Regions from separate parts of the Acidovorax sp. FW305-C-20-28 genome, predicted to be linked through region 2. Evidence: predicted binding sites of a transcription regulator. Region 2 holds the regulator's gene; the other holds the start of a gene.
What was found. Region 2 encodes sigma-54, which starts transcription at its own class of promoters, with help from an activator protein. Its sites were predicted from a motif close to TGGCANGNAANCTGCTTT; they were not measured.

Region 1: a site for sigma-54 is predicted at 5,658-5,675, ahead of AC3WOH_RS33275 (CmpA/NrtA family ABC transporter substrate-binding protein). Genes of this name have one in related genera too.

The regions. Positions count from the first base shown of each region.
Region 1 covers NZ_JBYSYM010000055.1:4,026-19,779, forward strand. Annotated here, with positions in the region: gene AC3WOH_RS33240 (TRAP transporter substrate-binding protein) at 1-688, shown strand, start outside; gene AC3WOH_RS33245 (DUF4148 domain-containing protein) at 784-1,077, opposite strand; gene AC3WOH_RS33250 (DUF4148 domain-containing protein) at 1,156-1,449, opposite strand; gene AC3WOH_RS33255 (hypothetical protein) at 1,481-1,699, opposite strand; gene AC3WOH_RS33260 (CBS domain-containing protein) at 1,899-2,336, shown strand; gene AC3WOH_RS33265 (ABC transporter ATP-binding protein) at 2,417-3,244, opposite strand; gene ntrB (nitrate ABC transporter permease) at 3,241-4,173, opposite strand; gene AC3WOH_RS33275 (CmpA/NrtA family ABC transporter substrate-binding protein) at 4,227-5,471, opposite strand; gene AC3WOH_RS33280 (ANTAR domain-containing response regulator) at 5,893-6,519, opposite strand; gene AC3WOH_RS33285 (branched-chain amino acid ABC transporter substrate-binding protein) at 6,726-7,886, shown strand; gene cysC (adenylyl-sulfate kinase) at 8,005-8,550, shown strand; gene AC3WOH_RS33295 (hypothetical protein) at 8,793-9,941, shown strand; gene AC3WOH_RS33300 (phenylacetate--CoA ligase family protein) at 9,952-11,286, opposite strand; gene tsaD (tRNA (adenosine(37)-N6)-threonylcarbamoyltransferase complex transferase subunit TsaD) at 11,369-12,421, shown strand; gene AC3WOH_RS33310 (bluetail domain-containing putative surface protein) at 12,570-14,123, shown strand; gene AC3WOH_RS33315 (bluetail domain-containing putative surface protein) at 14,146-15,723, shown strand; gene AC3WOH_RS33320 (bluetail domain-containing putative surface protein) at 15,746-15,754, shown strand, end outside.
Region 2 covers NZ_JBYSYM010000004.1:20,820-36,573, reverse strand. Annotated here, with positions in the region: gene AC3WOH_RS06635 (acyl-CoA thioesterase) at 1-423, opposite strand, end outside; gene AC3WOH_RS06630 (glutaredoxin domain-containing protein) at 610-1,101, shown strand; gene AC3WOH_RS06625 (hypothetical protein) at 1,111-1,659, shown strand; gene AC3WOH_RS06620 (VOC family protein) at 1,662-2,039, shown strand; gene AC3WOH_RS06615 (RNA polymerase factor sigma-54) at 2,040-3,641, opposite strand; gene lptB (LPS export ABC transporter ATP-binding protein) at 3,705-4,472, opposite strand; gene lptA (lipopolysaccharide transport periplasmic protein LptA) at 4,484-5,131, opposite strand; gene AC3WOH_RS06600 (thiol:disulfide interchange protein DsbA/DsbL) at 5,242-5,898, opposite strand; gene AC3WOH_RS06595 (SPOR domain-containing protein) at 5,984-6,634, opposite strand; gene argS (arginine--tRNA ligase) at 6,647-8,356, opposite strand; gene AC3WOH_RS06585 (PsiF family protein) at 8,577-8,930, shown strand; gene AC3WOH_RS06580 (DUF2214 family protein) at 9,001-9,447, opposite strand; gene AC3WOH_RS06575 (dicarboxylate/amino acid:cation symporter) at 9,603-10,961, opposite strand; gene AC3WOH_RS06570 (hybrid sensor histidine kinase/response regulator) at 11,223-13,895, shown strand; gene AC3WOH_RS06565 (LuxR C-terminal-related transcriptional regulator) at 13,903-14,547, opposite strand; gene AC3WOH_RS06560 (LysR family transcriptional regulator) at 14,601-15,533, opposite strand; gene AC3WOH_RS06555 (malate synthase G) at 15,706-15,754, shown strand, end outside.

The DNA.
Region 1 (15,754 bases), on a different contig from region 2:
GGACACACCCTTCCTGTTCAACAACGCCAAGGAGGCCGACGTGGTGCTCGACGGCCCCGTGGGCCAGAAGGTGATGGACAAGCTGCAGGAAAAGGGCCTCGTGGGCCTGGTGTACTGGGAGAACGGTTTTCGCAACCTGACCAACAGCAAGCGTCCCGTGGCCAAGCTCGAAGACATGAGCGGCATCAAGCTGCGCGTGATGCAGAACAACGTGTTCCTCGACAGCTTCAAGACCCTGGGCGCCAACGCCGTGCCGCTGCCGTTCTCGGAGCTGTTCACCGCGCTGGAAACCAACACGGTCGATGGCCAGGAGAACCCTTACAACACCATCCTGTCGAGCAAGTTCTACGAGGTGCAGAAGTACCTGACCGTGACCAACCACGTCTACAGCCCCTGGATCGTGCTGGTCAGCAAGAAGTACTGGGATGGCCTCTCCAAGGCCGAGCAGAAGGTGCTGCTCGACGCCGCCAAGAAGAGCCGCGACTTCGAGCGCCAGGACACGCGTGACGAAGCCGCCAAGGCGCTGGCCGACCTCAAGGCCAAGGGCATGCAGGTCAACGAGCTGTCGTCTGCCGAAGCCAGCCGCATGCGCGAGAAGCTTGGCGCCGTGAACGCCAGCATCGCCACCAATGTGGGCGAAGACCTGTGGAAGGAAGTGCAGGGCGCCGTGGCGGCCGCACGCAAGTAAGCACGATCCATCTTCCAGACGGCAAAAAGCCGGCGCCCCTTGCGGGGCGCCGGCTTTTTTTGCATGGGCTGCAGTGCGGGCTGCAGCCTGGCGGATTACATCGAGCCGAGTTCGCCCGACGAGATCTTGCCGGTGCGCACAGCGTCGGCGGCCTGGGCTTGCACGGCAGCGCGGTCGGCGGTCGATTGGTAGGACACGACGCGCGAGCCGGCTGGCTCGGTGCTGCGGGTCTTGGCCACGGTGGCGGCGTCGGCCATCACTTCGGCGCGGGTGCGGGTGGTGTCGAACTTGGTGGCGAACTGGGAGGCATCGGCCTCATCGGCCTGGGCACCAAAGGAGGCGAAAGCGGCAACGGCGGCAATCGACAGAAAGCGTGCGGTGGTGTTCATGGTGAAACTCCTGTGAAGTATCAAAAAATGAAGACGAGGTACTGCTGAATACGGGGCTGATCGCAAACTGGATGCGAGTTACAGCGAGCCGATTTCGCCGGCAGGGATCTGGCCGGTGCGCACGGCGTTGGCGGCCTGGGCGCTCACGGCAGCGCGGTCGGCGGTGGAGCTGTAGCTCACCACGCGGGAGCCAGCGGGCTCCAGGCTGCGGGTCTTGGCGATCGAAGAGGCTTCGGCCATCACTTCGGCGCGGGTGCGGCTGGTGTCGAACTTGGTGGCGAATTGCGAAGCGTCGGCTTCGTCAGCCTGGGCACCGAACGATGCGAAAGCGGCAACAGCGGCGATGGAGAGGAAGCGTGCGGTCGTGTTCATGATGAAATCCTTTGGCAGTAAAAAAAGCGTCTCAAAAAAACCGGAACGGCTGCGATGCAAACAAGCTGCTGAACCGGGTTCGGTGAGTCGCCTTGCGGGTTCGGCTCATCGATGGGTTGAACTGTACGCCTGGGGTGTTCAATGAAAAACCACTCAGTCGCCAATTAACTGTTCCGGTATCAGAAACAATCCACAGAGTCCCTGCGGTGTCCAGCAGGCTTGTTCCCGAGAGAGCCAGCGCGTTGAACATGGGTGTATCGTGCCGGGTTAACCCGTAGCGGGGGTCTCGTCGCGGTTTCGTTTCTTTTCGATTTGTTTCGACCGCCGGGCAATGCAACAGCGCAGAAACATCAGTGGCGCGCGCGCATGCTGCTTAGCGGTTGCGCTGGCAGGGCAGATGGGCTGAAATGGCCGTGTGCCCGATCCACGTCTCTCAGAGGGAGGTTTCCATGACCGTCGTAGCCAAGATTCTTCAGTCCAAGCCTGACACCACCGTGCACACCATCCGGCCCACCGACTCGGTGCTCTCGGCCCTGCAGCTGATGGCCGACAAGGGCATCGGTGCGCTGGTGGTCACCGAGGGGGACGCCATCGTGGGCATCTTCACCGAGCGCGACTATGCGCGAAAGATCGCGCTCCTGGGCCGCACCTCGGCCGCCACGCTGGCGCGCGACGTGATGACCACGGCCGTGCGCTTCGTGCGGCCCGACCAGTCGAGCGAGCAGTGCATGCAGATCATGAGCACCGGCCGCCTGCGCCACCTGCCCGTGGTGGACAACGGCAAGCTCGTGGGCATGATCTCCATCGGTGACCTGGTCAAGGACATCATCTCCGAGCAGAAATTCATCATCGAACAGCTGGAGCAGTACATCACAGGCACGCACTGAGCCTGCAAAAAAGGCGCTGACCGGGGCCGGCCAGCGCCTTGGGCGCGTGTGCTTGCGGCCGCGCCTCGCGGCGCGGGGTGTCAGGCTGCCTTCTCGACGTGCCCCTGGCGCGTGTAGAGAAAATCGATCACCGCCTTGCGGTAGTGCACGTACTGCGGGTCTTCGGCCAGCTCCACGCGCTTGCGCGGGCGCGGCAGGTCGACCTGCAGCACCTCGCCGATGGTGGCGGCAGGGCCGTTGGTCATCATCACGATCTTGTCGGACAGCAGCACGGCCTCGTCCACGTCGTGCGTCACCATGACCACGGTGCTCTGTGTGCGCGCCACGATCTCCAGCAGCTCGTCCTGCAGCTTGGCGCGCGTGAGGGCGTCCAGGGCGCCGAAGGGCTCGTCCATCAGCAGCACCTGGGGCTCCATCGACAGGGCGCGGGCGATGCCCACGCGCTGCTTCATGCCGCCCGAGATCTCGCCGGGGCGTTTCTGGCCTGCATGCGTCAGGCCCACCAGGGCCAGCGCGGCATCGGTGCGGGCCTTGAGCTGGGCCTTGTTCTCGCGGCCGCCGAACACCCGCTCCACGGCCAGGTAGATGTTGTCGAAGCAGGTCAGCCAGGGCAGCAGCGAGTGGTTCTGGAACACCACGGCGCGCTCGGGGCCGGGGCCCTTGATCTCCTTGTTGGCGCACAGCAGGGCGCCGGCCGTGGGCGTGGTCAGGCCGGCGATCAGGTTCAGGAGCGTCGACTTGCCGCAGCCCGAGTGGCCGATCAGGGCCACGAACTCGCCCTTGGCGATGGTCAGGTGGATGTCCCTGAGCGCCGGGAACAGGCCCTTGGCGGTCTTGAAGGTCTGCTCGACCCCGTGAACCTCGATGAACTTCGTGGAATGGGATGCGTGTGCTGCGGTGGTGTTCATGCCTTCACCTCTTCGAATGTGAATGCGGTGGCCAGCTTGATGAGCGCAAACTCCAGCGCCAGCCCCACGATGCCGATCACGAAGATCGCGATGATGATGTTCTTGACGTTCAGGTTGTTCCATTCGTCCCAGACCCAGAAGCCGATGCCCACGCCGCCGGTCAGCATCTCGGCGGCCACGATCACCAGCCAGGCCGTGCCCACGGCCAGGCGCACGCCGGTCAGCATGTAGGGCAGCACGGCGGGGAACAGGATCTTGGTGGCGATCTTCCACTCCGACAGGTTGAGCACGCGGGCCACGTTCATGTAGTCCTGCGGCACGCGCTGCACACCGACGGCGGTGTTGATGACCATGGGCCAGATGGAGCAGATGAAGATGGTCCAGATGGCCGCCGGGTTGGCGCCCTTGAACACCAGCAGGCCGATGGGCAGCCAGGCCAGCGGCGAGACCGGGCGCAGCAGGCTGATCAGCGGGTTGAACATGCACGACAGGAAGGAAAAGCGCCCGATCACGAAGCCGGCGGGAATGCCCACCAGCGCCGCCAGCCCGAAGCCCACGGCCACGCGTTCCAGTGACATCAGCACGTTCCAGCCCACGCCCTGGTCATTGGGGCCGTTGCGGTAGAACGGGTTGCTGAAGATCTCCACGGCCTGCGTCCAGGTTTCACGCGGGCTGGGGATGTTGCCGCCGGTGGTGGTGGAGACCACGGCCCACAGGCCGATGAGCAGGCCCAGGCCGCACAGCGGCGGCAGCACGGCCATCCAGAAGCTGCGCGAGAGCGCGGCCCAGTCGCGCGGGGAGCGGGTTGCGGGTGCGCTGGCGGGGGCTGGCTTGCGGGCCTCGGCCTGCACGGCCGTGCTGCGGGCAGGCGCTGCCGCGGCATCGGCCGGCAGTGCGGCGGGAGGGGAGTGGAAAACGGCACTGACCATGGTGGATCTCCTGTGCGGGTGGGAACGTGGGGCGATCGGGTGGCGGTGGATGCTCAGGCCTTGAGCTTGAAGCTGTCGGCGTACTTGGCGGGGTCCTTGCCGTCCCAGACCACGCCGTCCACGAGCTTGTGCGTGCGCATCTCGCTCTTGGGCAGCGGCGTCTTGGAGGCGGTGGCCGCCTGCTTGTAGACATCGGTGCGGTTGATGGCCTTGGCCACGCCGGCATAGTCGGGGTGGTCCTTGAGCAGGCCCCAGCGCTTGTGCTGGGTCAGGAACCACATGCCGTCCGACAGGTAGGGGAAGTTCACCGCGCCGTCGTTGTAGAACTTCATGTGGTTGGGGTCGTCCCAGGTCTTGCCCATGCCGTCCTGGTAGCGGCCCAGGATGCGCTGGTTGATGGCATCCACACCGGTGTTCACGTAGGCCTTGCCGGCAATGGTCTCGGCCATCTTGTTCTTGTTGGCCAGGCCTTCGTCGATCCAGCGGCCGGCCTCCAGGATGGCGGCGGTCACGGCGCGTGCCGTGTTGGGGTATTTCTGCACGAACTCCGAGGTCGTGCCCAGCACCTTCTCGGGGTGGTCTTTCCAGATGTCCTGGGTGGTGGTGGCGGTCACGCCGATGCCGTCCATGATGGCGCGGTGGTTCCAGGGCTCGCCCACGCAGAAGCCGTCCATGTTGCCCACGCGCATGTTGGCTACCATCTGCGGTGGCGGCACGGTGATGACCTTGGCGTCCTTCATCGGGTCGATGCCGTGTGCAGCCAGCCAGTAGTACAGCCACATGGCGTGCGTGCCCGTGGGGAAGGTCTGGGCAAAGGTGTATTCGCGCTTCTCGCTGGCCATCAGCTTGGCCAGGCCGGCGCCATTGACGGCACCCTTGTCGGCCAGCTTCTTAGACAGCGTGATGGCCTGGCCGTTGTGGTTCAGATTCATCAGCACGGCCATGTCCTTCTTGGGGCCGGCAATGCCCAGGTGCACGCCATACACCAGGCCGTAGAGCACGTGGGCGAAGTCCAGTTCGCCGTTGACCAGCTTGTCGCGCACACCGGCCCAACTGGCTTCCTTGGTGGGGATGATGGTCACGCCGTATTTCTTGTCGATGCCCAGCACCGAGGCCATCACCACGCTGGCGCAATCGGTCAGCGGGATGAAGCCGATCTTCACTTCCTTCTTCTCGGGCGCGTCCGAGCCCTGTGCATGCACGAGGGCGCGCAGGGCGGGGCTCACGCCGACGGCACCCACGGTGGCGGCCTGCAGCACGGTGCGGCGGTTGAGACTGGTTTTGAGCAGATCGGTCATGGTTGCTTCCCTGGTGGCTTGAAAAACAAAAAAGGCGTCCCCCCGGCGCCGGGCTGCTGCAACTTCAAAAAGAAAGTCACGCAGTGCCAAGCGCGGGTGGGGACGCCTCTGTCCGGTGGCGAGGGGTACCCGCCCGCCATTGGATGGATACCGCTCATCGAAGACCTTCGTTGGTCTTGTCCCGGTAATGCAAGCGCCGTGCCAGCCTTCTTGCTCGCCATGTTGCTATGTTTTTGATAGCGAAGAAGCCTTGTTTCAAAGGAGTTTCTGGCAGATGCACCATGGGGATGCAGGCGCCATGCACCGGGTTCGACTGCACAGGTGTTGTGCGGTGCACCATCGCGGGCATGCGCAGTGCGGTGGGCGGGCAGGAGTGGTGCGCCGCGCGTTGGCGGCGTCGCGCGCGATGCCCGCGGGGCTGTCAGCCCAGCAGATCGGCCACGTCGAGCATGCGCTGTGCGACGTCGACCAGCTTGAGGCCCTTGTCCATGGCCGTCTTGCGCAGCTTCTCGTACGCGGCCTGCTCGGTCAGGCCCTGGCGCTCCATCAGCAGGCCCTTGGCGCGGTCGATGGTCTTGCGGTCCTTGAGTTCGGTCTTGGCGTCGGCGAGCTCGGCACGCAGTGCCTGCTCGTGCTGGAAGCGCGCCATCGCCACGTCCAGGATGGGGCGGATGCGCTGGGGCGCCAGCCCGGCCACGATGTAGGCCGACACGCCGGCGGCCACCGCTGCTTTCACGTGCGAGGTGTCCTCGTCGTTGGTGAACATGACGATGGGGCGGCGCTCGTTGCGCGTGGCCATCACCACGTGTTCCAGCGCATCGCGGGCCTCGCTCTCGGCGTCCACGATGATGAGGTCGGGCTGCAATTGGGCCAGTCGCTCGCTCAGGAACACATCCGCCGGCAGTGTAGCCACTAGGTTGAAGTTGTTTTCCAGCAGGCCGATGCGCAGCGCCCGCGAGCGCTCTGCCTGCAGCAGGGCGTGCTCGTCATCGGGGTCGGTGACCGCCAGATCGGGGGCGACCACCACTATGCGCAAGGCCTCGTTCATGCCGTCAGCATAGCAAGATTTACGCCACAAATTGGTGCGCCGGGCTGGTGCAGACCGGGGTCTACCCTGGTTTTGGCGGGCCGCTGGCGGCGGGGGCCTGAAACTTGCTAATAGAGTGTGTATTGGGAGGGCATACCCGATAGCGCCTCTTTGCGGCGTCGCATATACATCCGGTCACATTGACACACTGATATGGAGTTTCCTGCATGAACCTGCCCATCGACCGGCGCCGATTCTCGGCCAGCCTGGCCTTCTCCGCCGTGGCCGCCACCGCCTTGCTGGCGGGCTGCGGCAAAGTGCCCGACACCATCAAGATCGGGGTGGCCCAGCCCCTGAGCGGCCCCCTGGCCGCCCTGGGCCAGGATTTGCTCAACGGGGTGAACCTGGCCGTGGCCGAGCTCAACAAGGGCGGCTACACCGTGGACGGCAAGCGCGTGACCCTGGAAGTGGTCTCGGTGGACGACAAGGCCGACGCCGCCACCGGCAAGACCGTGGCCCAGCAGCTGGTGGATGCCGGCGTGGTGGCGGTCATCGGCCACCTGAATTCGGGCGTGAGTATCGAGACCGCTCCCATCTACGCGGCCAAGGACATCCCGCAGATCGCCATCTCCACCAACCCCAAGTTCACGCAGCTGGGCTTTCCCACCACCTTCCGCATGGTGGCCAACGACACCCTGCAGGCGCGGGCCATCGGCTCGTTCGCGGCCACGCAGCTGGGCGCCAGCCGCTATGCCGCGCTCGACGACGGCACCCCCTATGGCAAGGGCCTGGCCGACGGCGCGGCCGAGCAGCTCAAGGCCGAAAAGCGCGAGGTCGTGGTGCGCAAGTCCTTCGACGACAAGACCACGGACTTCGAGGCCCTGGCCGGCGAGCTCAAGGCCGCCCGGGTGGAGGTGATCGTCTCCACGCTCAACGACTTCCAGGCCATCGCCCTGCTGGAGGCCCTGCGCAAGGCGGGCCACACCAAGGTGCGCCTGCTGGGCGGTGACACCATCAAGACCACCGACATGGCCAAGGGCGCGGGCATCGTGGAAGGCATCTACGCCACCTCGCCGGTGCTGGAGGCCAAGGAATTCACCACCGGCAAGCCTTTCCTCGAAAAGTACGTGGCCGAGTTCAAGAAGGCCCCGGCCTATGGCGGCCACTACAGCTACGACAGCACCTACGTGCTGTCCGCCGCGATCCAGAAGGCCAAGTCCGCCGCGCCCAAGGACATCACCAAGGCCATGCACAGCATCAACGGCTATGCCCCGGTGATCGGCACCATGACCTGGGACGACAAGGGTGAGCAGCGCTACGGCGCCGTGGGCGTGTACGAGCTGCGCGGTGGTGGGTGGGAACTGCGCATGCGCTCGGACCGCTGGTAAGAAGGGAGGGCCCGGGGAGGCCGGGGTGCCACTTTCGGTGCCTGGCAGGGCCGTGGCTGGCATACAGTAGGAGCACAAGCACCTTGTTGACTCCCCCCCGCCCACGCAGGAGCCCTGTTTGACCGCCCCTCTCGTCTATTGGATCACCGGCCTGCCGGCCGCAGGCAAGACCACCCTGGCCACCGCGCTGGCCGATGCCCTCCAGCAGGCCGGTGGCCGGGCCTGCGTGCTCGACGGCGATGAGCTGCGCAAGGGCCTGTGCTCGGACCTGGGGCTGTCGGCCGCCGACCGGGCCGAGAACATCCGCCGCGCCGGGGAGGTGGCGCGCCTGATGGCCCACAACGGCCTGACCGTGGTGTGCGCCTTTGTCTCCCCCTTCGAGGCAGACCGCCAGCGCGTGCGTGCCCTGTTTGCGCCCGGCGAATTCCATGAGATCCACCTGAGCACGCCCGTGGAAGAATGCGCCCGCCGCGACCCCAAGGGCCTGTACGCGCGTGCCAGGGCCGGGCTGATCACCGGCCTGACCGGCTTGGATGGGGCCTACGAGGTGCCAGGCGCACCCGAATCGCGCTTCGACACCCAGACCACGCCCCTCTCGTCCATGGTGCAGCAGCTGCTGGCGGCGCGCAGGGCGCAGCAGGCTGGCCTGCGCTCACAGGTGTAACGCTCGGATCTTTACCGGAACTTCCCGGAGGATCGTCCCTCAGAGTCTCGCCCCGTGTGCCTGGCGCTGCGGGGCGCGCCTGCACCTGTCGGCTCCACCCGCATGGCGGAGCTTGTAAAAAAGTTATTTTTTATAATCGAATGGTGAAGTGCCCTTGCGAACGCCGCGAGCCTGGTTCTCGTGGCGTTCAGGGGGCGCTTCTTTTTTGGGCTGTCCGTCGTCTGTTCCTGGAGTGGTTTTCAATGCGGTTTCTGCTTGTTCTGTGCCTTTCTGTGCTGGCCCCGTGGGCCCACGCCGCCAATTTCGTCTCGCTGCACCAGTCGGCGCTCAAGATCGCGCTGCCACCGGCCGCCGGCACCTACAACTACACCTTCGACAGCAAGATCGGTTTCAAGCAGCAGTACGCGCCCGAGGGGGTCACAGGCTGCGCCATCGGCTATGCCACGGGCGGCTGCGCCTTCCCTGGCGGTGGATCGCTGGCGCTGCCCGAGTTCACCAACTACCAGCTGCAGTACAAGGAATTCAAGGTCTTCATCCCTGCAGGCACCCGCTCGTTCATGTTCTCGGGCTATGCGCCCCAGCGCACCGAAGCGGCCTTTGCACTGCGCTACGGCGCGGCACCGGTGCGCGAAGCGGCCCTGAGCGCCGCGGAGTACGCCAACGTGCAGGCCACCGAGCACATCGACACCACGTTCGCGCGCCTGGTCAACGAGCCGGGTGACGACCACCTGGTGGTGCATGACGGCGGTGGCACGGTGCGCTTCGTCGGCGGGCAGCTCGATGCGAACAAGGGCAGCACGAGCCAGGGCAACTGGCTCTACATCCGCCAGATCAACGGCAGTCCGCTGTACGACGTGCAGGGCGCCATCGACGTGGACATGGCCCGGTACGCGGCCGGCTATGCGGCGATCACCTGGACCAGCTCGACCTACCCCGACCCGGTGGAGGGCCCGAGCCCTGCCGTGGGCACCAGCAGCACCACGGACCAGCAGGCGAGCGGCCAGGCCTCGGCGGTCGCCACGGTGTCGACGGCCGTGCTGTCCACGGCCGGCCAGCCGCTGCAACTGGGCATCACCCTGGCGCAGGCTGCCGCCGACGTCACAGCCAACCCCAAGATCAGCGCCTGGGTGGCGGCGCGCATTCCGGCCACGGGCTCCACGCCAGACCTGTGGTTCTTCCGCAAGGGCGATGGCACCTGGACCAGCCAGGTGCCGGCAGACACCGAGGGCATTGCCTTTGCGAGCCAGGTGACCAACGCTGCCACGCTGCAGTTCAAGCCCTCGCTGGACTTCACCGAAGCCGAGATGCGGGCAGCCAATGTCGAGGTCTACTTCGGCTACCGGGCCGGCAGCGCTGCCTTTGTGAACAAGGGCAAGGTCTGGCCGCAGTAAGCAAGCGCAGTCAGGTCGGGCTGGCGGGTGTGAAGAGGCGGTCCACGCGCTCGAACTCCTCGCGCTTGCGCCCGGCAGGCCAGTCGATGCGCTCCAACTGCTCCACATGCAGCGGCAGGTCGGCCATGCCATTGGCGGCGAACACGGCACGCACGGCGGCGTGTTCGCCGGCCGTGAGCGCCTGGGGCGCCTCGATCTGCAGCTGCAGCGTGCCGTCCGCGTACTGGCGCATGCGAAACGCGCGGATGGATTCGATGCGGCCCAGTTCATCACCCAGAAAGGGCATGGGCAGGGGCCCCCGTGCGGTGTGCACCAGGTGCCGGGTGCGGCCGCCCATGCGCGCGATCACAGGCAACACCATGCCGCAGCCGCAGGTCGGGCCCCACTCGGCGATGTCGCCCAGCTCGTAGCGCAGGATGGGCATGGCAAAGCTGTGCAGGCTGGTCACCAGCACCCGGCCCGACACACCCACAGGGCAGGGGCTGCCGTCGTCATCTACGATCTCCATGAGCGTGGTCGCGCCCAGCAGGTGCAGGTGTTCGTGCGTGGGGCACTGCAAGGCGATCCAGCCCGTCTCCTCGCAGGAGTAGCGGTCGATGATGGTTGCGCCAAAGGCCTGCCGGCACAGGGCGCGCTGGGCCGGTGTGACGCGCTCGGACTGCGAGATCACCTGCCGGATGGACAGCTGCACGCCGCGCGCAAGCGCCATGCGCGCCAGTTCGGCCGCGGCAAACGGGCTGCACTTGAGGTAGTCGGGTTGCTCCTGCAGCAGCCACTCGAGGTGCGATTCCATGCCGTGCTGGGTGATATTGCGCAGCACGCAGGGGCCGCGCAGACCCATGGCGGCGTACATGTCGCCCCAGGTGTCCTGCGTGCCATCGGTGAGGCCCGTGCCCAGCACGGCGATCTTGCCTCGGGCATCGCGCTGGTGCCACTGGGCTTCGAGCCAGGAAATGGCCGCATACAGGGGCGAGTACATGGCGCTGGCTTTTTCCACACGCACTGGCTCGCCAGTGGAGCCCGAGGTGACGGAGGCGGCCACATCCTCGTCCCTGAGCCCGGGCCAGCGCGCACGGGCGTCGGCAAAGTGCGCCTGCAGGTCGGCGCGCGTGAGCACAGGCAGGCGGGCTAGCACCGTGTGCGGCGATGCAGGCCAGCCGGCCGCTTCCAGCCGCTGGCGCCAGAAGGGCGAATGCTGGTGGGCATGGCGCATCAGCGTGTGCAGCTGGCGCTGCTGCAGGGCCTGGTACTCGGCGGGCGCCACGCGCTCCCAGGCGCGTACCTGCTGGGCCATGAGCAGCATCTGCGCCGTCTGGGGCGAATGGAAGTGGAGGGCGTCGGCCATGGAGGGGCGGGAGGCGTGCAGTGCGTGGGGTTGTCCGATTGTGGCGCCTCGCGGCGGGCGCAGGGCCTCTACACTTGAGGGCATGACGTTGTTGATACTGGGCATTGAGTCTTCCTGCGATGAAACCGGCGTGGCCCTGGTGGAGACGCGCACGGACGGCCAGGTGCCCGCACTGCTGTCGCATGCGCTGCACAGCCAGATCGAAATGCACCAGGCCTATGGCGGCGTGGTGCCCGAACTCGCCAGCCGCGACCACATCCGTCGCGTGCTGCCCCTGGCGACCCAGGTGCTGGGCGAATCGGGCAAGCACCTGGCCGATGTGGACGTGGTGGCCTATACGCGTGGCCCGGGCCTGGCCGGCGCGTTGCTGGTGGGCGCGGGCGTGGCTTGCGCCCTGGGTGCGTCTTTGGGCAAGCCCGTGCTGGGCGTGCACCACCTCGAGGGGCACCTGCTCTCGCCTTTTTTGAGCGCCGACCCGCCCGAGTTCCCCTTCGTCGCGCTGCTGGTCTCCGGCGGCCATACCCAGCTCATGCGTGTGGACGGCGTGGGCCACTACGAGATTTTGGGCGAAACCATCGACGACGCGGCCGGCGAGGCCTTCGACAAGTCGGCGAAGCTCATGGGCCTGGGCTACCCCGGCGGGCCTGCACTGTCGAAATTGGCCGAGCAGGGCGACCCTGCAGCCTTCAAGCTGCCGCGCCCGCTGCTGCACAGCGGCGACCTGGATTTCTCGTTCGCGGGCCTGAAGACCGCCGTGCTCACCCAGGCGAAGAAGCTCGGCGATGAACTCGAACCCCGCAAGGCCGACCTGGCCGCCAGCACCGAGGCCGCCATCGTCGAGGTGCTGGTGAAGAAGACCCTGGCGGCCATCAAGCAGACCGGCATGAAGCGCGTGGTCGTGGCCGGCGGCGTTGGCGCCAACCGCCACCTGCGCAAACAGCTCAACGAAGCCTGCGCCAAAAACAAGGTGCGCGTGCACTACCCCGAGCTGCACCTGTGCACCGACAACGGCGCCATGATCGCCATGGCCGCTGCGATGCGCCTGGAGTCGGGGCAGCAGCAGGCCTCGACCGAATACGCGTTTGATGTGAAGCCGCGCTGGCCGCTGGATTCGATCACGGCTGCAACCGCTTGAGCTGCGGCGTGCAGTGAAGCCCGCGTGCACGGGCTTCACTGGAAGCGTTTCATATTGGGTTGCAAAATGTTTTTATGTGATTGTTGACACACGGCGCTGTCGTGCCTGCCCCTAGGCTCCACGCATCTTTGTTGCCATGGAGTTTGTGATGCCTCAGACCATCTTCCTGGACCAGGCCGTTACCATATTGAACAGGGCGTTCAACGATGTGTCCCCCTCCTATGCCATGTTCAGCACCCAAGAGGCGCAACTCGTCTCTCTCGGGAGCAGCGCTTTCGCTCTGCAGTTCGGGACCAGCTTTGCGAGCCTGACGGAGGACGAGCTGTCCACCAAGATCCTGGGCAATCTCGGGGTGTTGCCCAATGCCGGTCTGCAAGCAGCCGTCAAGGACTATCTGGTTTCCGTAGGCAAGGCCAACGTCGGCATCGTTGCCCTGCAATTGGGCGATATCTTGTCGCGCCTTGAGAATGCCACGGGCGACATGGCTGGGTACAAGGCCGCCGCGGTGGCATGGAATGCCGAACTGGAGGCTTCGTTCCTGTATTCAGCCAATCCCGCCAACGTCGTGCCGTCACCCGCGGGCCCCATCGGCGACTTTGGCCGAACCTTGTCGCTGACAGCAGGCGATGACACCATCTCTTCCGCGCAGACCAGCAACTGGGGTGACACGATCCTGGCCCCTCTCAGTGGCATGTTGTCCAGTGCCGATTCCATCGATGGCGGCTTGGGCATCGACACCCTCAAGGCGACCCTGGCGGCAGACTCGTCCGTGGCGCCCACGCTCCAGAGCGTCGAAAAGGTGTTCATCACCGCGGGTGCAGGGGCCGAGTTCAGCGCAGCCGGTGCGACCGGGCTGGCGGAACTGCGGGTCGATGCCGCCGCTGGCCCCGCCTCCTTCTCCGGGGTGGGCCTGGCTACCGCCGTCGGTGTCCAGAACTCCGGCGCGGGGGGCGCATTGACCGTGCAGTTTGCGGGCGCCAGCGGACCGGCCGATTCCGCCAAGATCGTGTTCGCAGACGCTGCGGGCAACGACGAAATCATCGTCGCTGGCGTTGAGACCTTGCATGTACAGAGCACGGCAGGCAGCGTGGCGGCCACCACGACCAACCATGCCCGCATCACTGCTGCGCAGGCGGAGAAGATCGTGATCAGCGGCGTCCAGTCCCTGACCACCACCGTGTCGGGCGCCAAGCTGTCTGTGATCGACGCCTCGGGGATGTACATGGCGGCCCTGGACCTGACGCTTTCCGGAACCCAGGGGGTTTCCATTGCGTTGAACTCGCTGGCCGTGCACAAAGTCACCCTGGGTGCTGGCGCAGATACAGTGTCCATCGCCGGCCTGGCGGGCATGACGGCCCAGAACATGGACATCAGCACCTCGGCCACGCTGGCCGCTTCGGCCATCGAGGTGGCTGGTTTCCAGAGCGGTACCGATGTGCTCCAACTGGCCAGTGCCAGCATTGCGGCCAAGGCCGCGCCCGGCAATGCCGAGTTGGCAAGCATCGCAGCATCTTCCTCACTGCTGGTCGCAGCAACCCTGGCCGCCACCACGGCGGGCGCCAACAAGGCCATTGCCTTTCGCTATGGGGCAGACACCTACATCCTCGTGAACGACGGGGCGGCTGCGCTGGGTGAAAACGACAGCCTGATCAAGCTGACCGGAGTGACGGCCTTGGCCGATGCCTCGTGGACCTCGGCCTGATCGGTCTTTTACGGAGCTTTTGATGGCACAGAATTTTCTCGATGAGCCCTACGTCGTCACGACGATCCTGAACCGGGTGTTCAATGACCAGTCGCCTTCCTACACGGTGTACAACAACCAGTTGGCCTGGGTTGCTGCGAACGGTGTTCAGGCTTTCGCGTTGTCGTTCGGTGCGGGCTTTGCCGGTATGACAGAAGATGCCCTGTCCACCAAGCTTCTGGGCAACCTGGGCGTGCTGCCCAACGCGGGCCTGCAGAACGCCTTGCGGGATTACCTCGAAGCGGTGGGCAAGGCCAATGTCGGCATCGTCGCCCTGCAACTGGGCCAGATCCTATCGGGGCTGGAACATGCCACGGGCGACCAGGCCGTGTTCAATGCGGCAGCGGTAGCTTGGAACAAGGAACTGGTGGACTCCTACCATTACTCCAGCAATCCTGCCAACACCGGCTATACCGGGGGGGAGCCTGAGATGCCTGTCACGGGCATCACCATTGTGCTGACGTCCGGCGACGATGCGGTATCGCCGGCAGCGACCGAGGCCAAATTCAAGACCACGGCCAACAACGACACCATTCTTGCGCGCACGGCGGGGCTTCTTTCGACGGCCGACGCGATCGATGGCGCTGCGGGTGTCGACACGCTGATCGCGACCCTGGCCGCTGGCAGCACGGTGGCTCCACAACTGCGCAACATCGAGAAAATCTTCATCACCGCAGGATCGGGGGCCGCATTTGATGCCCACAGTGCCTCCGGCCTGCAGGAACTCCGGATCGATGCTGCCGAGGGCCCGGCCACGTTCTCGGGTGTCCAACTGGACACCGTCGTAGGCATCCAGAACTCCCTGGCCGGCGGTGCCTTGACAGTGAACTTCACCGGCGCTTCAGGCCCGGCGGATTCCGCCCATGTCGTGCTGGCCGATGCCACGGGCCATGACGAGATCATCGTGGCGAACGTCGAATTCCTGACCGTGAAAAGCACCGCCGGCACGGTGGCCGCCACCACGGCCAACCAGGCCAAGATCAGTGCGGCCCAGGCGCAAGGGATCGTCATCCTCGGCGACCAGGCCTTGACCACCACGGTGACCGGCGCGCAGGTGACCGGGGTCGATGCAACGGCACTGACCAAGGCCCTGGGGCTGACGCTCGCAGGCTCGAATGGCGTTGTCGTGTCGCTCAACGCCCAGGCTGCGCACACGATCAACCTGGGTGCCGGTGCCGACACCGTGAAAATCATCGGCCTGGCAGGCACTGAGGCCAAAGACCTCAACCTCAGCACGGCGGCCACGCTGGCTGCTTCGGCCATCGAAGTGTCCGGCTTTGCCAGCGGCACCGACTCGATCCAACTGGATGGCGCCAAGGCAACGGCCAAGGCGGCACCCGGCGCCACGGACCTTGCCAGCATTGCTGCATCGGCTTCGCTGTTGGAAGCCGCGTTGTTGGCTGCCACCACGGCAGGCGCCAACAAGGCCATCTCTTTTCGCTACGGTGCGGACACCTACATCCTGGTGAACGACTCCGCGGCTGCACTGGGTGTGAACGACAGCCTGGTCAAGCTGACTGGCGTGACGGCGCTGGCTGAAACCTCATGGACCTCGGCCTGATCGGCCGTTTGCGGAGCTTTTGATGGCACAG
Region 2 (15,754 bases):
CGCCAGCAGCAGCTGGCGGATGGATTCGGGGATGGGCGCCACCTTGCGGTCGCTGCGGCCGATGAAGACGATGCCCACCTTGCCGCGCGCCACTTCGCGGCCCGAGGTCTTCTCGGTCATGCGAAAGACCAGGTCGAAGCCATAGCGGTTGAGGTCGGCCGGCGCCATCTCCACGCGCATGGTCTCGCCGTGGAAGCCCTCGGACTTGTACTGCGCCACGATGTCGCCCACCACGGTGGACAGGCCGCCCACATCGGCCTCGGGGTAGCCCAGCGACTGGAAGAAGCGCACGCGCGCCTCGGACACCAGGCTCAGCAGCTGCGCGTTGTCCAGGTGCCCGCCCTGGTTGACGTGGCTGATGTAGATCTGCAGCTCGGTGGCAAAACCGAACTGCGCGGGAAGGTCGAAAACGATGCGGGCCATGGCGCGGGAAAACAGAAGGATCGGGAAAAGGCAGCGAACCGGGGACATGGCGCCCTGCGGAAAAGCCCGGCAAAGGGTATCGGGGGCTGCAAGGGTGCCCCATACGGGTGAGGCATGGCCCCAGCGGACCGCGGGGCGGCAGAAGTCTCTTATGCTCCCGGGATGCCGATTTTACCCGGAGCCCCCATGCACCCCCTGCGCTGCAGCCTGATCCTCGCCCTGGTGGTGGCCTCGCTCACAGGCACGGCACACGCCCAGACGCTCTACAAATCCGTGGACCCGAATGGCAAGGTGGTCTACAGCGACCAGCCGCCCGCGTCCGGTGCGGGGCACAAGACCATGAAGCTCGAAGCCCCGCCCATCAGCGTGGTGCCGGGCAACCCGCTGCCGCCGGCCGCGCCCGGCCAGGCCTCCGCAGGGGCCCCGGCTGCCGCGGCCCAGCCACGGGGCGAGGTCACTCTCTACATGGCCACCTGGTGCGGCTACTGCAAGGCGGCCAAGGCCTACCTGGGCGGCAAGGGCATCGCCTACCGCGAATTCGATGTGGACACCCCGACCGGCAAGGCCGCCTTCGCGCAGATCGGTGCGCGCGGCGTGCCGGTGCTGCTCACCAATGGCCAGCGGGTGAACGGTTTCAGCACCCAGTCCTACGACGCCGTCTTTGCCAAACGCCAATAAACACACCCCATGTTCCGTACCACCCTTGTTTCCATGGCCTTTGCGCTGTGCCTGCCCGTGCTTGCCGAAGAACTGCGCGTGCCCCTGCCCGGCCGCGACGACCTGGTGATGGACCTGCCGGCACCCTGGCGCGCCCAGGTGCGCCGCCCGCATGCGGAGTTGCCGCCCTCGGTGGCCATCAGCGGCCCGGACGCCAAGGTGCTGCAGATGCTCATCACGCCCATCTGGCCCGTGGGCAGTGCGCCCAAGGCTCCCACGGCCGAGGAGTTGCGGGCCCTGGTGCAGGCGGGCGCTGCCCGGGCCAAACCCAAGGCCGTCGAAAGCGATCTGCCCCTCCAGGACCTGGGCGCCCCGGGCAAGACGGGCTACTACTTCTCGGCCACCGACCGCGCGCCCGAACCCGATGGCTACAAGCACCTGACCCAGGGGGTGCTGGGCATGAACGAGCTGCGCGTGACCTTCACGGTGCTGGTCAACGGCGCACCGCAGGAGCCCACGGCCCAGGCTCTGGAATTGCTGCGCTCGCTGCGGCGTGCGCCGGCGACGAAGGCGCCCTGACCATGGCTCTGCCTGCCGTCCTCGGCACCGTGATGGTCTATGCACGCGACATGCAGCGCAGCGCCGCCTTCTACCGCGCGCACTTCGGGTTCGAGACCACGGGCGAGGTGGTGGTGGAGGGCTTGATCGAGCTGCACGCCCCCGGTGGCGGGGCTGGCATCCTCATCCACCAGGCGGCCAAAAGCGTGAAGCTCGGGCAGGCAGGGGTCAAGCTGTGCTTCCATGTGCCGGAAGTGGAGGCCTTCAAGGCCCAGGCGCTGGCGCAGGGGCTGGAGTTCGGACCCACGCACCAGGCCAAGGGCTATGCCTTCGCCAATGCCAAGGACCCGGACGGCAATGCCGTCAGCATCTCCAGCCGCGCCTTCCGCAACCTGCCCTGATCAGAGCGCTTTGCGCAGGTTGGCGGGTGCGATCTTGAGCGCTTCGCGGTACTTGGCCACGGTGCGGCGTGCGCATTCGATACCCTGCTCCTTGAGCATCTCGGCGATCTGGCTGTCCGACAGCGGCTTGGCCGGGCTTTCGGCCGCGACGAACTGCTTGATGAGCGCACGCACGGCCGTGCTCGATGCATTGCCGCCCGTCTCCGTACCCAGGCCCGAGCCGAAGAAGTACTTGAGCTCGTAGGTGCCGATGGGCGTGGCCATGTACTTGGCCGTGGTCACCCGGCTGATGGTGGACTCGTGCAGGCCCAGCTCGTCGGCAATGTCGCGCAGCACCAGCGGGCGCATGGCCAGCTCGCCATGGGTGAAGAAGCTCTTTTGCCGCTCCACGATGGCGCGCGAGACGCGCAGGATGGTGTCAAAGCGCTGCTGGATGTTCTTGATGAACCAGCGCGCCTCCTGCAGCCGCTGCTGCATGGCCTGGTGGCCCTCGCCGCCCTTGTGGCCGCGCAGGGCGCCGGCGTAGATGTCGTGCACGCGCAGGCGCGGCATCACGTCGGGGTTCAGCGCCACGATGAAATTGTGCTGGCCGTCGCGGCCGTTGGCGCGCCCGGCCTTGCGCACGATGACGTCGGGCACGATGATGTTGCGCTCCACATCGACGAACTTGCGGCCCGGGCGCGGCTCCAGCCGGGCGATCAGGGCCATGGCGGCGCGTGTGCGCTCCTCGCCGTCGCCGCACAGCTGGGTCAGGCGGCGGATGTCGCGGCGTGCCAGCATCTCCAGCGGCTGCTGGCACACGCGCAGCGCGGTCTGCACGGTGTCGGGGTCGGCATCGCTGTCCTCGTCGGCCGCCAGGGCCGAGAGCTGCAGCGTGAGGCATTCGCCCAGGTTGCGGGCGCCCACGCCCACGGGCTCCAAGCTCTGCAGCAGGCGCAGGGCCACGGTGAAGCGGTGCACCAGTTCCTCGATCTGCTCCAGATCGTCGGGGCCGGCCAGGGCGATGGCCAGCTCTTCCAGGGGCTCTTCGAGGTAGCCATCGTCGTTGAGCGATTCGATCAGGAAGCGCAGTGCGGCGCTGTCCACCTCGGACAGGCGCAGCGACAGGGCCTGGCGGTGCAGAAAGGCGGTCAGCGATTCGTGCGAGCGGGCCAGCTCGGTGGCATCGGCCTCGTCGCCTTCGCCATCGTTGCGGTTGCGGGCCGGCGCATCGCCGCCCCACTCGGCATCGTTGGGGGACACATCCACTGTGCCATCCCCGCTCCAGTCGGGCTCGTCGCTGGCGCTGCTGCCCAGTTCCCCATCGCCCTGGGGCGTGTCGGCCACGGACTCGCTCGGCGTGCTGCTGCCCGGGGCGTTGGAGTAGACCGCATCGTCGGAGCTGTACTCATCGGGCTGGGCCGGCGCATCGGCCGTGTCCACGCCGAACTCCTCGCGCGGCGCCTCGTCGGCATTGCGTTCGAGGAACGGATTTTCGTCGAGCATCTGCTCGACCTCCTGGCCCAGCTCCAGCGTGGACAGCTGCAGCAGCCGGATCGATTGCTGCAGCTGCGGCGTGAGCGCCAGGTGCTGCGATACGCGCAGCGACAGGCCGGGCTTCATCGCGCGTCCTTCCGGGACTGCAGCGAAGGCGGGTGGGCAAAGGGCGTCCGTTCCATCGTGGGGCTACATGCGGAAGTGTTCACCCAGGTAGACCCGGCGCACTTCGGCGTTGTCGACGATCTCGGACGGGGTTCCCTGGGCCAGCACGTGGCCGTCGCTGATGATGAAGGCGTGGTCGCAGATGCCCAGCGTCTCACGCACGTTGTGGTCGGTGATGAGCACGCCGATGCCGCGTGCCTTCAGGAAGCCGATGATGCGCTGGATCTCGATCACCGCGATGGGGTCGATGCCGGCAAACGGCTCGTCCAGCAGGATGAAGCGCGGCTGCGTGGCCAGCGCACGGGCGATCTCCACGCGGCGGCGCTCGCCGCCCGACAGGGCCAGTGCGGGCGAGGCACGCAGGTGCTCCACGCGCAGCTCGGTCAGCAGGGCCGTGAGGCGCTCCTCGATCACGGCACGCGCCAGGGGCTGGCCGTCCTCGCCGCGCTGCAGCTCGAGCACGGCGCGCACGTTTTCCTCGACCGTGAGCTTGCGAAAGATCGAGGCTTCCTGCGGCAGGTAGGACAGGCCCAGGCGCGAGCGCCGGTGGATGGGCATGTGGGCCACCGAATGGCCGTCGATGCGGATATCGCCGGCATCGCTGCGCACCAGGCCCACGATCATGTAGAACGAGGTGGTCTTGCCCGCGCCGTTGGGGCCGAGCAGCCCGACGACCTCGCCCTTTTGCACGACCAGCGAAACGTCCTTGACGACCTTGCGGCTGCCATAGGATTTTTCGAGGTGGTGCACCTCCAGCCGGCTTTCCGCCGGGGACGCGGCGACGGTGTTCACGGCAGCCTCGCTCACTTGGCGCCGCCGAGGGTGCTGCTGGGGCGCAGGGTGGTGCCGGAGGCCGGTGCGGCCGGTGCCGCGGCACCGGCCGGGGTTTCCTTGGGCGACAGGATGGCGCGCACGCGGCCACCGGGTGCGGGCGCGTCGCCCGCGGCATTGGTGCTGCTGCGTGGCTTGGCATCCACGGTGAACACGTCGGTCAGGTTGTTGTAGACGATGACCTGGCCGGTGATCTCATCGGTCAGCGTGGATTCGCGGAAGCGCCGCAGTTCCGCACGGGTGATGAACTTCACATTGTCGGCGCGGCCGTCGTATTCGATGACCTCGCTCTCGCCTTCGATGAACTCGTCGGGCGCGCCTGGCAGGGTGTCGCGCTTCTGGCGGAAGAAGGCGCGCTTGCCCGGCTCGGCGGTGACCACGCCGAACTGGTAGCCGTCCGCGTCCTGGCGCACGTCGAGCCGCGCACCGCGCAACACGATGGTGCCCTTGGTCATGACCACCCGGCCAGTGAACACGCTGGTCTGCTTGAGCTCATCGTGGCGCAGTGCGTCGGCCTCGATGTTCATGGGCTTGTTGCGGTCGGCCTTTTCGGCATGGGCCGCGGTCTGGACGACAGCCAGGGCCGCGAGGAGGAGGGTCGGGAGGATGCGGTAGTTCATAGGGCACGAATCTTGCAGATCATTGTAGCCACCCGTGGCGACACCCCATGAAAAAAGCCCGCATGTGCGGGCTTGGGTCGGCAGCAGGAGGTCGTCCCGCCAGGCCAGGGTCAGGCCTTGCGCGCCACACCCGCCAGTTGATCCACCACCTGCAGCACCACGGACATGCTGCCCGCCATCGTGCCGTCGGTGTAGTAGCGGCCGGCCACACCCATCGAGGGCACGCCTTCCACGCCGTAGGCGTCCTGCAGCTGCGAAGCACGGCGCACCTGGTTGGAGACCGTGAACGAGCTGTAGATTTCCTTGAACTTGGCCACGTCCACGCCCTGCGTGGCGATCCAGGCCATGATCTCCTCGTCCTTGGCGAGCTTGACCTTCTCGACGTGGATGGCGCGGAAGACCCGGGCATGCAGTTCGCCGACCTTGCCCATGCCTTCGAGCGTGTAGTACAGCTTTTGCAGCGGCACAAAGCTGGCATTGAAGGCCACGGGCACGCGGCGGATGGAAAGCTCCTTGGGAGCGGCCTTGATCCAGGCTTCCAGCGTGGGCTCGAAGGCGTTGCAGTGCGGGCAGGCGTACCAGAAGAATTCGATCACATCGACCTTGCCGGCCGGTGCATCGGGTGTGAGCGGCTTGTCGAGCTTGCGGTAGTCCTTGCCCTCCTTGAACTGGCGCGCCTGCGCAAGTGCGGGGGTGGCCACGGGCAGGGCCAGGGCGGATGCAGCCACTGCGGAAGCGGCAGACAGGGAAAACTCGCGGCGTTTCATGAAAAAGACACTCCTTGGTCTGGTGTTGGGGGTGTGAGCCACGCCCCTGGAAAAAGTTCAGGCGGGCAGCGGCCCGCCTGCACCGTCAGCGCTGCACCCGCACCAGGGCGGATTCCACGCCAGTGGTGTCCAGCTTGTCCTTGAGCTGGGCGGCGTCGTCACGCTTGGTGAAGGGCCCCACGCGCACACGGAACACCGTGCGGCCGTTCTGCTCACGCTCGCTCACGCGGGCCTCCCAGCCCAGCATGGCCAGCTTGGCACGCTGCGCGTCGGCATCGGCCTGGGTGCGGAAAGCCCCCGCCTGCACGAAGTAGTCGAAGGGGTCGGCGCTGTTGCCCGGCGCCGCAGCGGCCTTGGCGGCTGCCAGGTCGCCCAGCGGGTCGGCGCTGCCGGGCTTGGCGGCTGCAGCCGGCTTGGCCGAAGAGGCCGCGGCGGCCACGGCAGGCGCCGAGGCGGTGGGCGCGGGCGCCGGGGCCACGCCCGCCGTGGCGGGGGCAGACGCGGCAGCCGCAGGCGGCCGGGCCGGGTTCTTGCCGTACAGCGGCGAGTTCGGGTCCCAGTTCTTGTTCTTCTGCGCTTCGGCGGCGTCCTGTTCGGTGCCGCGCGCGCCGCCCTTGTTCAGGAAGGGCACGGGTACCTTGGTCACGTACACGGCCACCGCCAGCGCGGCCCCCAGGCCGAAGATCACGCCCACGATAAAGCCGATGATGGTTCCGCCCAGTTGCTTTTTCTTCATGGTAGTGGTTGCTTACATTCTGGCCGGAGCCGATACGCCCAGCACAGCCAGGCCATTGTGCAGTACCTGCGCGGTCGCGGCGACGAGCGCCAGGCGCGCGCGCTTGACCGCCTCGTCGTCCACCAGGATGCGCTCGGCGTCGTAGTAGCTGTGGTAGCTGGCCGCCAGGTCGCGCAGGTAGAAGGTCACGTCGTGCGGCGCCTCGCCCTCGGCGGCGGCGGTCAGCATCTCGGGGTACTTGGCCAGCTGCAGCATCAACGCCTGGGCCTGTTGGCCTTCCAGGGCGGACAGGTCCACGCCCTGGAGCGAGGCCACGTCGCCGCCGCCCTGCTCGGCCCAGCTGCGCAGCACCGAGCAGATGCGCGCATGCGCGTATTGCACGTAGTACACCGGGTTGTCGTTGTTCTGCGCCACGGCCAGATCCACGTCGAAGGTGTACTCGGTGTCGGGCTTGCGGCTGAGCAGGAAGAAACGCACGGCGTCCTTGCTGGTCCACTCGATCAGGTCGCGCAGGGTCACGTAGCTGCCCGCGCGCTTGCTGATCTTGACCTCTTCGCCGCCCTTGACCACGCGCACCATGGTGTGCAGCACATAGTCGGGGTAGCCCTGCGGGATGCCCACCTCGGCCGCCTGCAGGCCGGCACGCACGCGCGCGATGGTGCCGTGGTGGTCCGTGCCCTGGATGTTCACCACCTTGGTGTAGCCGCGCTCCCACTTGGCGATATGGTAGGCCACGTCGGGCACGAAGTAGGTGAACGTGCCATCCTTCTTGCGCATGACACGGTCCTTGTCGTCACCGTAGTCCGTGCTCTTGAGCCACAGGGCGCCGTCCTGCTCGTAGGTCTTGCCGTTGGCCACGAGCTTGCCCACCGTGGCCTCGACGCGGCCGCTGGTGTACAGGCTCGATTCGAGGTAGTACTCGTCGAACTTCAGGTTGAAGGCCTGCAGGTCCTTGTCCTGCTCGTTGCGCAGGTAGGCCACGGCGAACTGGCGGATCGACTCCACATCGTCCACGTCGCCGCTCGCGGTGTATTCGCGGTCATCGGCCTTGACGGTCTTCTTCGCGAGGAAATCGTTGGCGATGTCCTGGATGTAGTCGCCGTTGTAGAAGGCCTTGCTGGCCGGGTTGTCGGGGTCGGTGGGCCAGCATTCGTCGCCGGGCTTGAAACCCTTGGCGCGCAGCTGGGTGCTGTGGGTCAACGTCTGGATCTGCACGCCCGCGTCGTTGTAGTAGAACTCGCGGTGCACACTCCAGCCTTGCGTGGCGAACAGGTTGCAGATGGCGTCGCCCAGCGCGGCCTGGCGGCCGTGGCCCACGTGCAGCGGGCCCGTGGGGTTGGCCGAGACGAATTCGACCAGCACCTTGGCGCCGCGGTCGGCCTGGTAGCCGAAGCGCTCGCCGGCCGACAGCACCTCGCGCACCACCTCCTGCTTGGCGGCGGGCTTCAGGCGGATGTTCAGGAAGCCGGGGCCGGCGATCTCGATGGCATCCACCCAGCGCGTGAAGGCCGGCGTGGCCTCGAGCGCGGCCTTGAGCTGCTCGCCCAGCGCACGCGGGTTGAGCTTGAGCGGCTTGGCCAATTGCATGGCCGCCGTGCAGGCGAAATCGCCGTGCGCCGCCACCTTGGGGGATTCGAACGCCGCCTTGGCGCCTGCGCCAGGGGAAAGGGTGTCCAGCTCGGCCGCGAGCGCGGCCAGCAGATCGTGTTTGACAGAGAGCATCGGGGGATTTTACGGGGCCGGCCAAGGACGCCCTGGCCAGGTGTATGGCCCACGCCACCAAATCCGGCCCTGGCGGGCCCGCAAGGCGCTGCGTCTTCGCAACAGATCGTAAAGAATTCTTGCCGCCGGGCGCGCGTGTCAGCGCCGGCCGATGCCCGTACGTTGTAATCGGGCAATCCGATGTGGATTGCATCGGATGCCCTTACCACCGGAGCACTACATGAAAAAGCTTCTCTCCCTGACGGCCCTGGGCCTGGTTCTCTCGTTCGGCGCAGCGCATGCTGCCGATGCCCCTGCAGCCCCGGCCAAGGCCGCTGCACCGGCTGCAGCCGCCACCCCGGCAGCACCAGCGGCCTCTGCCGCCGCAGCGCCCACCAAGCAGCAGACCAAGATGGCCACCTGCAACGCCGAAGCGGCCGACAAGAAGGGCGATGAGCGCAAGGCCTTCATGAAGACCTGCCTGTCCAACAAGCCCGCCACCCAGCAGGACAAGATGAAGACCTGCAACGCCGAAGCCGCCGGCAAGAAGGGCGACGAGCGCAAGGCCTTCATGAGCGACTGCCTCAAGAAGTGAAGCCCTGAGCGGGATGCCCCGCCAGCCAAGACCAACCCGCCCGGCCTGCTGCCCGGCGGGTTTTCTTTTTCTACCAGCCGCGCGCCCAGAACACCGCGATCACGGCCACCACGGGGATCACATGGGCCTGCAGCATCACCAGGCGGCGCACGCGGGCGACCTCGGCCGCATCGGGCAGGCCGCCGTTGGCACGCAGTTGGCGCAGCCAGCGGCGAAAGGCGATGGTCGGGAAGATGGAGACGATGGCGATCGCCACCACCAGCGTGATCTTGAGGTGGAACATGGGCTGGGAGATGTACCAGGACATGCCCTTGACGCCGAAGAACACGCGCGCGAGCCCCGTGGCCACCAGCACCATGGCCGAGGCGGCGTAGATGGCGTCGAGCCGGGCCAGGCGCTCCACCACCGCGGCATTGAGCCATTCGGTGCGGCACAGCGCCGCCTGGCTCGACAGGAACACCACCAGGGTCAGTATGGCCACTATGTGCAGTGCGGCCAGTACGGCTTCGAGGGTCATCGCGGGTCCTTTGCTTGGGTCGTTTCGCGGCGATTGTGCGCGATGAACGGCCCGTGCGGGCAGGCGCCCTGCCCGACACCGGCAACCGCAGGCAAAAAAAGGGGCAGGCCCTTGCAGGCATGCCCCTTCGCTCCCCGCCAGGGGGCCGTCCGCGATCAGGCCACAGGACGCGCCAGGGCCGCCACGTCGGCGGGCACCACCGGGGAAGCCGCTGCAACGTCCGGCAGCGGATGGCCGTCGAGCGCGGCATTCAGGCGCTGGTAGTCGAGTGCGTTTTCCCAGCGCGAGACCACCACGGTGGCCACGGCATTGCCGATGAAGTTGGTCAGCGAGCGGCACTCGCTCATGAAGCGGTCCACGCCCAGGATCAGCGCCATGCCGGCCACGGGCACTTCGGGCACCACGGCCAGGGTGGCGGCCAGGGTGATGAAGCCCGCGCCCGTCACGCCCGCTGCGCCCTTGGAGCTGAGCATGGCCACGAGCAGCAGGGCAACCTGGTGGCCCAGCGTCAGCTCGGTGTTGGTGGCCTGGGCGATGAACAGCGCAGCCAGCGTCATGTAGATGTTGGTGCCGTCCAGGTTGAAGGAGTAGCCCGTGGGCACCACCAGGCCGACCACCGACTTGCTGCAGCCGGCCTTCTCCATCTTTTCCATCAGCGAGGGCAGCGCGGACTCGGACGACGAGGTGCCCAGCACCAGCAGCAGTTCGGCCTTGAGGTAGCGGCACAGCTTGAGCACCGAGAAGCCGCACAGGCGCGCCACGAAACCCAGCACCACCAGCACGAAGAGCAGCGAGGTGACGTAGAACGAACCCACCAGCCAGGCCAGGTTCACGAGCGAGCCCAGGCCGAATTTGCCGATGGTGAAGGCCATGGCGCCGAAGGCCCCCAGGGGTGCGGCCTTCATGACCAGGGCCACCACCTTGAACACGGGCGTGGTCAGCGCTTCGAGGAAGTTGAGCACCGGGCGGCCGGCCTCACCCACCATGGCCAGGCCGATGCCGAACAGCACGGCCACCAGCAGCACCTGCAGGATGTTGTCGCCCACGAAGGGGCTGACCAGGGTCTTGGGAATGATGTCCATGGCAAAGCCGGTGAGCGTCATCTCGTGCGACTTGGCCACGTAGGTCTTCACGGCCGTCTGGTCCAGGTCGGCCGGGTTGATGTTCATGCCCGCGCCGGGCTGCACCACGTTGGCCACCACCATGCCGACGATGAGCGCCAGCGTGGAGAAGAACAGGAAGTAGGCCATGGCCTTGCCAAACACGCGCCCCACGGAGGAGAGCTGCGACATGCCCGCGATGCCGGTCACGATGGTCAGGAAGATCACCGGGGCGATGATCATCTTCACCAGCTTGATGAAGGCGTCGCCCAGCGGCTTGAGCGCTTCGCCGTAGGCCGGCTCGAAATGGCCCAGCAGCACCCCAAGGACAATGGCGAGCACCACCTGGAAGTAGAGTTGGCGGTAGAACGGCAGGTGCACCGGTGGGGTGGCCTGGGCAGGAATGGCGTGCATGGGGGACTCCAGAAGTCACGGAAACCGCACCAGCGGGGTGCGTCGAGGCTGCCGTTTGTACCGCTGCACGCCGTTTCAGCAGATAGCTAATTGGTAGTAGTCGCTGGCGCTCCCATAGGGAGAACGCCCGCACGACCTAGTGGAAATACTTAGCCCCGCAGAAGCTGCGGCACACTCGCAGGCGCACCGCGCCGGTGCGGGCAGCCGCCCTCTTCCTGCCGGCGGCGCACCGAAAAACGCCCGCGGACACCCGCCCCTGCCATGCCCCTGCCCCACCGCCGCAAGTTCTGGACCGTGCTGACCCTGCTCGCCGGCATGGCGGCCAGCATGTTCGTGGCCGGGCAATGGGCCTGGCAGCACTCGCTCCACGAAGAGAGCGACAGCGTGCAGCGCCAACTGGCCCTGTACGGGCAGACACTCGGCCAACGCATCGACCGCTACCGCACCTTGCCCGAGGTGCTGGCACTGGACGCGCAGCTGTACGAGGCGCTGAGCCGGCCCCAGAGCCCGGCCGAGGTGGACGGGCTCAACCGCAAGCTGGAGCGTGCCAACGGCGCCAGCCAGTCCTCCACGCTGACCCTGATCAACCGCGAGGGCCTGGCCGTGGCGGCCAGCAACTGGCGCACGGCGACGAGCAACGTGGGCGTGGACTACAGCTTTCGCCCCTACGTGCAGCAGGCCCTGGCGCTGGGCAGCGGCAGCTTCTACGGCATCGGGGTGACGACGGGCGAGCCGGGCTACTTCCTGTCGCAGGCCATCCGCAACGCACAGGGTGAACCGCTGGGCCTGGTGGTGATCAAGATCGCGCTGCAGGAGCTGGAGCGCGAGTGGCTGCAGACCGAGGACATCGTGCTCGCCTCCGACGCGCATGGCGTGGTCTTCCTGGCGAGCCAGGATGCCTGGCGCTACCGGCTGCTCGAGCCCCTTTCCGATGCCGAGCGGCGCGAGCTGGCCACGACACGCCAGTACTCCGACCAGCCGCTGCGCCCGCTGGACTACCGGGTGGACGAGCACATGGACAACGGCGGCCGCCTGGTGCGCCTGCAGACCGCCGATCTGCCGGGCGTGCCCGGCCGCCTGCTGTGGCAGACCCAACCCCTGCCCGGAACCCCGTGGCAGCTGCACCTGGTGCACGAGACCCACAGCAGCGTGGCCGACAGCCGCTGGGCGGCCGCAGCTGGCGGCGGAGGCTGGCTGGCGCTGGCCCTGCTGGTGCTGTTCGTGCGCCAGCGCCAGCGCCTGGCCTCGCTGCGCCAGCGCAGCCGCCAGGAGCTGGAGACCGTGCTGCAGCAGCACGCCCAGGAGCTGCGCACCGCGCAGGACGGTATCGTGCAGGCCGCGCAGCAGGCGGCGCAGCAGACCGACACGGGCCTGTCGCGCAGCCTGGAGCACCTGCCGCAAGGCGTGGTCATCATCGATGCCGACCTGAACCTGGTGGCCTGGAATTCGCGCTATGTGCAGCTGTTCCGCTACCCCGCCGACCTGATGCAGGTGGGCCGGCCCATCGCGGAGCTGCTGCGCCACAACGCGCGCCGTGGCCTGCTGGGTGCGGGCCCGGTGGACGACGCCATCGAACGGCGCCTGTCGCACCTGCGTAGCGGCCTGCCCCACCTGCACGAGAGCGCCAAGGGCGATGGCACAGTGCTGGAGATCCGCGGCAACCCGCTGCCCGAAGGCGGCTTCGTGACCAGCTATGCCGACATCACGAGCTACAAGAACGCCGCGCGCGAACTGCGTTCGCTGGCCGATGCACTGGAGCAGCGCGTGGCCGACCGCACGCGCGACCTGGACGCGGCCCGGCGCGAGGCCGAGCAGGCCAACCGCTACAAGACGCGCTTCGTGGCGGCCGCCGTGCACGACCTGCTGCAGCCGTTGAACGCCGCGCGCATGTTCACCTCGCTGCTGCGCGGCCACCTGCACGACGAGGCCGGCCGGCATGCGGCCGACAGCATCGACGGGGCCCTGGCCGCGCAGGACGCCATCCTCAACAGCCTGCTCGACATCTCGCGCATGGAGTCGGGCCAGCTTGAGGTGCGCATCCACGACGTGGCCCTGGGCCCCTTGCTGCAGGTGCTGGCGCACAACTTCGGCGTGCTCGCCGAGAGCCAGGGCCTGCAGCTCTCGTGCGTGCCCACACGCCAGGTGGTGCGCACCGACGAGAACCTGCTGCGCCGCATCCTGCAGAACTTCGTCTCCAACGCCATCCGCTATAGCCGGCGCGGGCGCATCGTGGTGGGTTGCCGGCGCGTAGGCGACAGCCACCTGCGCATCGAGGTGCACGACCAAGGGCCGGGCATCCCCGAAGCGCTGCAGCGCGAGATCTTCGAGGAGTTCCGCCGCCTGGACGAAGGCCGTGCCGATGACCGGGGTGCCGGCCTGGGCCTGGCCATCGTGGAGCGCCTGGGCCGGCTGCTGGGCCACCCCATCGGGCTGCGCTCGCAACTGGGCCGGGGCAGTGTGTTCTGGGTGCTGGTGCCCCTGGGCGATGCGGCCGCCGTGCCGCAGACCCCGGCGCCCGCGACCACGCAGCAACCGCCCGAGGACGCACCGCTGCACGGCAGCAGCGCCTGGGTGATCGAGGACGACGGACCGACCTGCACCGCCACCCGGGCCCTGCTGGAACGCTGGGGCTGCCAGGTGCCCCTGGCCGGCGGCGCGGCTGAGGCGCTGGGCCAGGCCCGGCCCGGCCAGGCGCCCGAGCTGGTGCTGCTGGACGTGAACCTGGGGGCCGGCCACCACGGCCCGGACGTCTATGCGGCCCTGTGCCAGCGCTGGGGCCAGTCGCCCGCCGTGATCCTGGTGACGGCGGAGCGCGATGCCACCCTGCGGCGCCAGGCCGCCGAACGCGGCTGGGGCTTTCTGGCCAAGCCGGTGCGTGCGCCCGCGCTGCGTGCGCTGATGAGCCAGACCCTGCTGCGGCTGCGCGAGCGCTGAGCCGGCCTCAGGCGGAAGCGGCGTCTTCCGTCTCCAGGCCCTTGACCAGCACCGCGGCCTGGGTGCGGCTGTGGCAGGCGAGCTTGCGCAGCACGGCGGTGACATGCACCTTGACGGTGTTCTCGGCCAGCCCCATCTCGGCCGCGATCTGCTTGTTGAGCAGGCCATCGGCCAGGTAGAGCAGCACGCGGAACTGCTGGGGCGTGAGCTGTGCCAGGCGGGCGGCGAGTTCGGCATCGGCCTCGGAACGCTCGGCCGCCATGGGCGGGAACCAGCTGTCGCCGGCCAGCACCGCCTCGATGGCCGCGCCCATGGCCTCGGCCGGTGCGGACTTGGGAATGAAGCCCACGGCGCCGAACTGCTGGGCCCGGCGGATCACGCGCGGGTGGTCGTTGGACGAGATGATCACCACGGGCAGTTCCGGGTACTCGCCGCGCACGTGCAGCAGGGCCGAGAAGCCGCGGGCGCCGGGCATGCTCAGGTCCAGCAGCACCAGCTCGACCTCGGGATGCTCCTGCAAGGCGGCGCCCAACGTGGCCGCACTGGCCGCCTCCAGTGTGCGGAACTGGGGCAGGCGCTCGCGCAGCACATGCAGCACGGCGGTACGGAACAGGGGATGGTCATCGGCGACCAGGAGCGTGGGCTCGGACATGGAGTGCACAGTCTGCCACGGCCGGCACCGTGCATCCAGGCGCAAGACCCTGGTCAGGGGGCCGGCATGCCGCGCCAGAACGCGGGCTGCGCGTAATGGTGCTTGAGGAAGTCGATCCACAGCCGCACGCGCAGCGGCATGTGCTTGCGCTGGGGGAAGACCACGTAGATGCCATTGGGCGGCGCCGCAAAGTCCTCCAGCACCTCGACCAGGCGGCCGGCCGCGATCTCGGCCTCCACCTCCCAGGTGCTGCGCCAGGCAATGCCATAGCCGGCCAGGCACCAGTCGTGCAGCACCTGCCCGTCGGAGCAATCGAGCGGCCCGCCCGGCTTGAGGTGCACGACCTCGGTGCCGCCGCCTTCGAGCGGCATGCGAAAGGCCCAGCCCCGTGTCTGCGAGGCTTCGCTGGACAGGGTGAGGCAGTCGTGCGAGGGCAGTTCGCCCGGGTGGCGCGGGGCCGGGTGGTGCTGGAGGTAGCCGGGCGTGGCCACGCACAGCCGCCGGTTGTCGGCAATGCGCACGCTGACCAGGGAGGAGTCGGGCAGGTCGCCCACACGCACGGCGCAGTCGAAACCCTCGCCGGCCAGGTCGACCACGCGGTCGCTGAGGTTCAGCGAGATCGTCACATCGGGGTGCTCGGCGCGAAAGCGCGGCACCAGCGGCGCCACATGGCGCCGGCCAAAACCGGCCGGTGCCGTGATGCGCAGGTGCCCCGTGGCCTTGACGCCGCCTTCGGACACGCTGGCCTCGGCATTGGCCACGTCGGACAGCAGGCGCTGGCAGTCCTCCAGAAAGGCACTGCCCTCGTGCGTGAGGCTGATGCGCCGGGTGGTGCGCACCAGCAGCTTGACGCCCAGGTGCTCTTCGAGCGCATCGAGCCGGCGGCCCATGATGGCCGGCGCCACCCCCTCGGCCTTGGCAGCGGCGGTCAGGCTGCCGCGCGTGGCAACCGAAACAAAGGATTCAAAGGCCTTGAGCTTGTCCATGGCGTGGATCCGGAAGGTGGGCGGGCGGTGGAGCCCTCTATTTTTGCGAAAAAGTCATTGGTTTCCAGCTTTTGAGCATATTTATATCGACAAACATTTGCAATACAGTGTGCCCATGGCCTGCCATGGTGGGCCCTGCTTTTGTCCACATCCAACCGCCCGAGGCACTCCCATGACCGACCGCACTTCCATCCACGGCCTGCAAGTGGCCACCTCCCTGT